DNA from 2 places in the Geobacillus sp. Sah69 genome. Region 1 is predicted to be linked to the other one. Evidence: predicted binding sites of a transcription regulator. Region 1 holds the regulator's gene; the other holds the start of a gene.
What was found. Region 1 encodes LexA, which represses DNA repair genes until DNA is damaged. Its sites were predicted from a motif close to CGAACATATGTTCG; they were not measured.

Region 1 (3,737 bases):
CTGACGTATTCACACGTCAAAATCGCCATTTGTTCAGCCGTCCACCGTCTGCTTGAGCAACAGCTCATTTGTTTGTGAGAAAATATGACGCATCATTGACTGTTTTCTTGACATTATGGTAAAATGAAGGTATCAAAAGCGAGGAGGAATTGGCATGAGCAGTCATATTCGTCGTTCCATGCCATTGTTTCCGATTGGGATTGTGATGCAGCTGACCGACTTGTCGGCTCGGCAAATCCGCTATTATGAAGAGCACGGTCTCGTTTCGCCAGCGCGCACTGAAGGCAACCGGAGGCTGTTTTCGCTCAATGACATTGACCGCTTGCTGGAAATTAAAGATTTGATCGACCAAGGCGTCAACTTGGCGGGCATTAAACAAATTTTTGCCGCGCGGGAGGAAGGACGCCACCAGCAGGCGGAGAAAGTCGAAAAAGTAGGAAAACCGAAGCTGTCGGACGAAGAACTGCGCGAAATTTTGCGGAATGAATTGCTGCAGGCCGGGCGGTTCCAGCGCGCGTCGCTTCGCCAAGGAGATCTCGCTCGCTTCTTTCATTAATGACGGAACATGATTTCCGAGCCGGGGAGGAGTTTGGACATGGCAAAATATACGCGTGACGACATTTTACACATCGTCAAAGAGGAAAATGTCAAGTACATCCGCCTGCAATTCACCGATATTTTGGGGACGATCAAAAACGTCGAAATCCCGATCAGCCAACTTGAGAAAGCGCTCAATAATAAAATGATGTTTGACGGGTCTTCGATCGAGGGGTTTGTCCGCATCGAAGAATCGGACATGTATTTGTATCCGGATTTGGACACGTTTGTCATCTTCCCGTGGACATCGGAAAAAGGAAAAGTCGCCCGCTTTATTTGCGACATTTACAATGCGGACGGCACGCCGTTTGAAGGCTGCCCGCGCTACAATTTAAAGCGCGTGTTGAAAGAGATGGAAGCGCTCGGCTTTACGGCGTTCAACTTGGGAGCGGAACCGGAGTTTTTCCTCTTTAAGCTCGATGAAAATGGCCGTCCGACGATGGAACTGAACGACCGCGGTGGCTACTTCGACTTGGCGCCGACCGATCTTGGGGAAAACTGCCGGCGCGATATCGTGCTTGAGCTTGAGGAGATGGGCTTTGAAATTGAAGCGTCGCACCATGAAGTTGCCCCGGGCCAGCATGAGATCGATTTCAAATACGCTGATGCCGTAAAAGCGTGCGACGACATTCAAACGTTTAAACTCGTTGTCAAAACGATCGCCCGCAAACATGGGCTGCATGCGACGTTTATGCCGAAGCCGATTTTTGGGATTAACGGTTCGGGAATGCACTGCAACTTGTCGCTGTTTCGCAACAACGAAAACGCCTTTTTTGATCCGAACGGCGATTTGCAGTTGAGCGATACGGCCCGGCAGTTTATTGCCGGCGTGTTGAAGCATGCGCCGAACTTTACAGCTGTCACCAACCCGACGGTCAACTCGTACAAGCGGCTTGTTCCGGGGTACGAGGCGCCATGTTATGTCGCCTGGTCGGCGCGCAACCGCAGCCCGCTCATCCGCATTCCGGCTTCGCGCGGCATGAGCACGCGCATTGAAGTGCGCAGCGTCGATCCGGCGGCGAACCCGTACTTGGCGATGGCCGTGCTGTTGGCGGCCGGGCTTGACGGCATTCGCAACAAGCTCACTCCTCCGGCGCCGGTTGACCGAAACATTTACGTCATGACGAAAGAAGAGCGGCTTGAAGAAGGCATTGTCGATTTGCCGGCCACGCTGCATGAAGCGTTGGAAAACTTGAAGTCCGATGAAGTGATGATTCACGCGCTCGGCAAACATTTATTCGAGCATTTCGTCGAAGCGAAAGAAATTGAGTGGGATATGTATCGGACAACGGTTCATCAATGGGAATTGGACCAATATATGGAACTCTACTGATTCATAAAAAAGCTGCCCCGTTTTTTTCAGGGCAGCTTTTTTATGGGCGCAGGCCGGCACGAGTCAGTCGAACAGGCGATAGACGCCGATCACTTTGCCGAGAATCGTGCAGTCGCGGACGATGATCGGCTCAAGATGGGCGTTTTCCGGCTGCAGGCGGATGTGGTCTTTTTCCTTGAAAAACCGCTTCACCGTCGCCTCGTTGTCTTCCGTCATGGCGACGACGATGTCGCCGTTGTTGGCCGATGACTGCTGGCGGACGATGACGTAGTCGCCGTCGAGAATGCCGGCTTCGATCATGCTGTCGCCCATCACTTCAAGCATAAACAACTGCTCCTCGCCAGCGGCGAGCCGCTTCGGCAGCGGAAAGTAGCCTTCGATGTTTTCCACCGCTGTAATCGGTTGACCGGCCGTCACCTTGCCGATGATCGGCACCGAGATGATCTCCTCTTTTTCTCTCTCCTTGGCCATATCGTTGTCCAAAATTTCAATGGCGCGCGGCTTTGTCGGGTCGCGGCGGATGTACCCTTTGCTTTCTAGGCGCGCGAGATGCCCGTGGACCGTCGAACTTGACGCCAGTCCAACCGCTTCCCCAATTTCCCGCACCGACGGAGGATAGCCTTTTGTTTTTACTTCCTGTTTAATAAACTCTAAAATTTGCTGTTGTCGTTTTGACAGTTTCGTCATTGTTTCACACCTTTCGCCACATCATTTGCCTTCATTATACCATGCGGAAGACGAAAAAACAAACATAGGTTCGAGTTTTTTATTGACACAAACAAATGTTCTTGACTATAATGAAGGAAAGCGAACAAACATTCTAGAAAGGGTGGGGAGAATGGAGAAAACGTTGCTGCACTATGTTTTGTTTTCATTTTTGTTTTCGCTCGTGTTGGCAGGGTTCGTTTACGCCAGCAGCCCGGTCGATAAAAAAGAATACGTGACGATCACGGTCGCTCCCGGCGATACGCTTTGGGGGCTGGCAAAACAGTACGAACAGGAACACCATATGCCGCCTGATGAGTTCATCCGCTGGGTCGTCGATGTCAACCATTTGCCGAGCCCGCGTCTTGCCACCGGTGAACAAATTGTCATTCCTGTGTTAAAATCAAAGCAGGGCGGCTCGGTGGCCGTCAATCAGTGATGGAAAGAAGGGAGTGGCCATGAGGGCGGTCATTTACTGCCGAGTCAGCACGGACAAAGCGGAACAGGAAACGTCACTCGCGAGGCAACGAGATGAGCTCGAGCAGCTGGCGGCCGAGTGTGGATTTGAAGTCGTGAAAGTGATCGCCGAGCAGGCGAGCGGTTATGAAGCCGACCGCGACGGCGTGTTGGAGCTGCTTTCGCTTTGCGAGGAAGGCGAGGTCGATGTGCTGCTCATTCAAGATGAAACGCGGCTTGGGCGCGGCCATGCGCGCATGGCGGTGCTGCATTGCTTGAAAAAGCAAGGGGTGAAAATATACAGCGCCAGCCACCGCGGGGAGATGCCGCTGTCGGAGGCCGATGAGATGGTGTTATCCATCATCGCGATTGTCGAGGAGTACCAAAGAAAAATACATAACGCCAAAATTAAGCGTGGCATGCAGCGAGCCATCGCCAGCGGATACCGACCGGAGCGGAACCTAAGGCGCCGGGGCGAAAACGCCGGGCGCGATCGAATCGATCTGCCGGTTGAGGAGATCGTCCGCTTGCGCGAGCGTGGACTGACGTTTGCCGATATCGCCGCGACGATGCGAAGCTTCGGCTACGAGGCGTCCAAGGCGACCGTCCATCGGCGTTACCAGGAATATATGGACGAGCAACAAAG
Region 2 (3,737 bases), on a different contig from region 1:
CGTCGGGTGTTTTTAACTCCATCGTTCCACTCCTCCTTTTTTGTCTTCTTCTATATCCCTTTTTTCATTGGCATAAGAAATCCTGCCCGGGCGACAAAACTAGTGTCCATTCGGCAAAGAAAGTGGAAAACAGCGCAAATTCGCCATTCAGGCAAAAAAGATGGCGGCAGGCATGGGATTTGTCCCAGTCATTTGGTAGAATAGAAGATAAAGAATGGGGAACGAAGTGAGGGGGAAGGCGGATGGCAACTTGGGGATTGGAATGGTTGGAAGGCGTCGCCGATGTGTGGCGGCAGCCGCTCTTGTATTACGGCCTGCTGTTGGCCTGGGGTGCCGGCTGGCGGCGGGTGAAGCGGGAGCGCCGCGATTTTCATGTGCGCGTCTATCGGCTGGGGCAAGAATGGCGTGGGCTTTGGACGTGGGGATGGGTTGCGGGCGCTGTGCTGTCTGTCATTGCGTCCGGCATCGGGCTCGCGTTGCCGCCGGATGCGGTGTGGGCGGTGACGGGGTTGACGATCCTGCTTGGCCTGACGATGGAGGCGCGCCTCCTTTCACCGGCTTATACAGTGGGCGGAGCGCTCGTCTTGCTCGGCTTGGCGGGGCCAAGCGGACTTGCCGCTCATCTGTTGTCAGACGGTGCGGCGGATGGAGGGGCGCTTGCCGCCCTGCTTGTGTTGTTGCTGTTGGCGGAAGGATGGCTGATTCTCCGCTCGCGAAATGGGGCGGCCTCGCCGCAGCTTGCGAGAAGCAAACGTGGAATGATTGTCGGCATGCAGTGGACGCAACGGTTTTGGTTTGTGCCGGTTGTGCTGCCGATATCCGACGGCGCGTTGCCGTCGGTTTCGTGGTGGCCGCTCATTCCAGCTGGGGACGGCTATTCGTTTTGGCTTGTGCCGTTTCTTCTCGGCTTTTCGCAGCGCCGGCAGCACGTGCTGCCGGCGGAAGCAGCTCGTGAAGAAGGGCGGCGCGTGCTTCGCCTCGCTTGGCTTGTCGCCGTGCTTGCCGTCTTTGGATTATGGCATCCGTTGCTAGGGGCTGCCGCAGGAGCTGCAGCCATCATTGGGCGGGAGTGGATTGCCTTTTCCGGTCACCGCGCTGACCGCGCCCGCCCGCCCCGGTTTGCCCGCCATCCGCAAGGCGTGGTGATCGTCGGGGTGCTCCCGAATTCCAAAGCGGAACAAATGGGGTTAAGCATTGGTGAAGTGATTGTAAAAGCGAACGGCGTTCCAGTGCAGACTGAGGCCGAGTTTTACGAGGCGCTCCAGCGCAACCGCGCGTTTTGCAAGCTGGAAGTCATCAGCCATAACGGCGAGATCCGCTTCGTTCAAGGAGCGGTGTATGAAGACGGCCACCACGAACTTGGTCTGCTGTTCGTTCATCAACGAGGCTCTTCGGCGTCCGAAGCTGTGTCGTAAAGGAGACTAGACGTATGTGGTTTCTCGCGGCCCTTATCATCCCGTGCCTTTTGTTGCTGCTGTTTGCGCGGGTGACGTACAACCGTTACATTGCGTTGTTGTTGACCGTTGCCTTGCTTGTCGCCTCGTATGCCAAAGGGTATACGGACGAGCTGCACGAAATCGTCGCCGACATCGCCTCGACGATTGCCGGTTTTCTGTTGGCGGGGCGAATGTTGGACAACTTAAAGAAATGACAGAGAAGCGGACCCATCTGCAGCGGTCCGCTTTTTTATCTATGCAGCTGGAAGCGGCCTGACGGAATGGAAATCGCTGTGCAGATTGGAACGAATACCAGTTCGCATTTTTTGTGCATCTGCGCAGAGGATATGATACAATGGGGAAAGATGGATTGAAGAAGGAGGCGAAACGGTGGAGGGCCGTTTTCAATTAGTGTCGCCGTACGAACCGCAAGGCGATCAGCCGCAGGCGATCGCCAAGCTTGTGGACGGCTTGCAGCGGGGTGTGAAACATCAAACGCTCCTTGGAGCGACGGGGACGGGCAAAACGTTTACGATCTCGAACGTGATCGCCCAAGTCAACAAGCCGACGCTTGTCATCGCCCACAACAAAACGCTCGCCGGTCAATTGTACAGCGAGCTGAAAGAGTTTTTCCCACACAACGCCGTCGAATATTTTGTCAGCTATTACGATTATTATCAGCCGGAAGCGTACGTGCCGCAGACGGATACGTACATTGAAAAAGATGCGAAAATCAACGATGAAATCGACAAATTGCGGCACTCGGCAACGTCGGCGTTGTTTGAGCGCCGGGATGTCATCATCGTGGCCAGCGTCTCATGCATTTACGGCTTAGGGTCGCCGGAAGAATACCGCGAGCTCGTCGTTTCATTGCGCGTGGGGATGGAAATCGAGCGCAACGTGCTGCTGCGGCGGCTCGTTGACATCCAATACGACCGCAATGATATCGACTTTCGGCGCGGCACGTTCCGCGTCCGCGGCGATGTGGTCGAAATTTTCCCCGCGTCGCGCGATGAACATTGCATTCGCGTCGAATTTTTTGGCGATGAAATCGAGCGCATCCGCGAGGTGGACGCCTTGACGGGCGAAGTGCTCGGCGAGCGCGAGCATGTCGCCATTTTCCCGGCGTCGCACTTCGTCACGCGCGAGGAGAAAATGCGGCTCGCCATTCAAAACATCGAACAAGAGCTTGAGGAGCGGCTCGCCGAACTGCGTGCCCAAGGAAAGCTGTTGGAGGCGCAGCGGCTGGAGCAACGGACGCGCTATGATTTGGAAATGATGCGCGAGATGGGCTTTTGTTCCGGCATTGAAAACTACTCGCGCCATTTGGCGCTGCGGCCGCCGGGATCGACGCCGTATACATTGCTTGACTATTTTCCGGACGATTTTTTGATTATCGTCGATGAGTCACACGTCACCTTGCCGCAGCTGCGCGGCATGTACAACGGCGACCGGGCGCGCAAGCAAGTGCTCGTCGACCACGGCTTCCGTCTGCCGTCGGCGCTCGACAACCGACCGCTCACGTTTGAAGAGTTCGAGCAAAAAATCCATCAAATTATTTACGTCTCGGCGACGCCGGGGCCGTACGAGCTCGAGCACAGCCCGGGCGTTGTCGAACAAATCATTCGCCCGACCGGGCTTCTTGACCCAACGATCGACGTCCGTCCGACAAAAGGACAAATCGACGATTTGATCGGCGAAATTCATGAGCGCGTCGAGCGGAATGAACGGACGCTCGTGACGACGCTGACGAAAAAAATGGCGGAGGATTTGACCGATTATTTAAAAGAAGCGGGGATCAAGGTGGCGTATTTGCATTCGGAAATTAAGACGCTCGAGCGCATTGAAATCATCCGCGATTTGCGGCTCGGCAAATACGATGTACTGGTCGGCATCAACTTGCTGCGGGAAGGATTGGACATTCCGGAAGTGTCGCTTGTCGCCATTTTGGACGCCGACAAAGAAGGGTTTTTGCGTTCGGAGCGCTCGCTCATCCAGACGATCGGCCGGGCGGCGCGCAACGCGAACGGCCATGTGATCATGTACGCCGATACAGTGACGAAATCGATGGAAATCGCTATTCAAGAGACGAAGCGGCGCCGCGCGATTCAAGAAGAGTACAACCGAAAGCACGGCATCGTGCCGCGCACGGTGAAAAAGGAGATTCGCGACGTCATCCGCGCGACGTATGCGGCGGAAGAGACGGAGATGTACGAGGCGAAGCCGGCGGCAGCGATGACGAAACAAGAGCGGGAAGAGCTGATTCGAACGCTCGAGGCGGAGATGAAAGAGGCGGCCAAA

Region 2: the regulator LexA is predicted to act here: its motif matches at 1,743-1,756, upstream of uvrB (excinuclease ABC subunit UvrB).

Annotation. Positions count from the first base shown of each region.
Region 1 is NZ_LLKS01000051.1:11,937-15,673, reverse strand. Features, by position in the region: gene AP057_RS12260 (methionine gamma-lyase family protein) at 1-78, shown strand, start outside; gene AP057_RS12255 (MerR family transcriptional regulator) at 155-556, shown strand; gene glnA (type I glutamate--ammonia ligase) at 596-1,930, shown strand; gene lexA (transcriptional repressor LexA) at 1,994-2,617, opposite strand; gene yneA (cell division suppressor protein YneA) at 2,769-3,074, shown strand; gene AP057_RS12235 (recombinase family protein) at 3,094-3,737, shown strand, end outside.
Region 2 is NZ_LLKS01000069.1:55,052-58,788, reverse strand. Features, by position in the region: gene AP057_RS14885 (MerR family transcriptional regulator) at 1-22, opposite strand, end outside; gene AP057_RS14880 (PDZ domain-containing protein) at 243-1,415, shown strand; gene AP057_RS14875 (CsbA family protein) at 1,430-1,651, shown strand; gene uvrB (excinuclease ABC subunit UvrB) at 1,827-3,737, shown strand, end outside.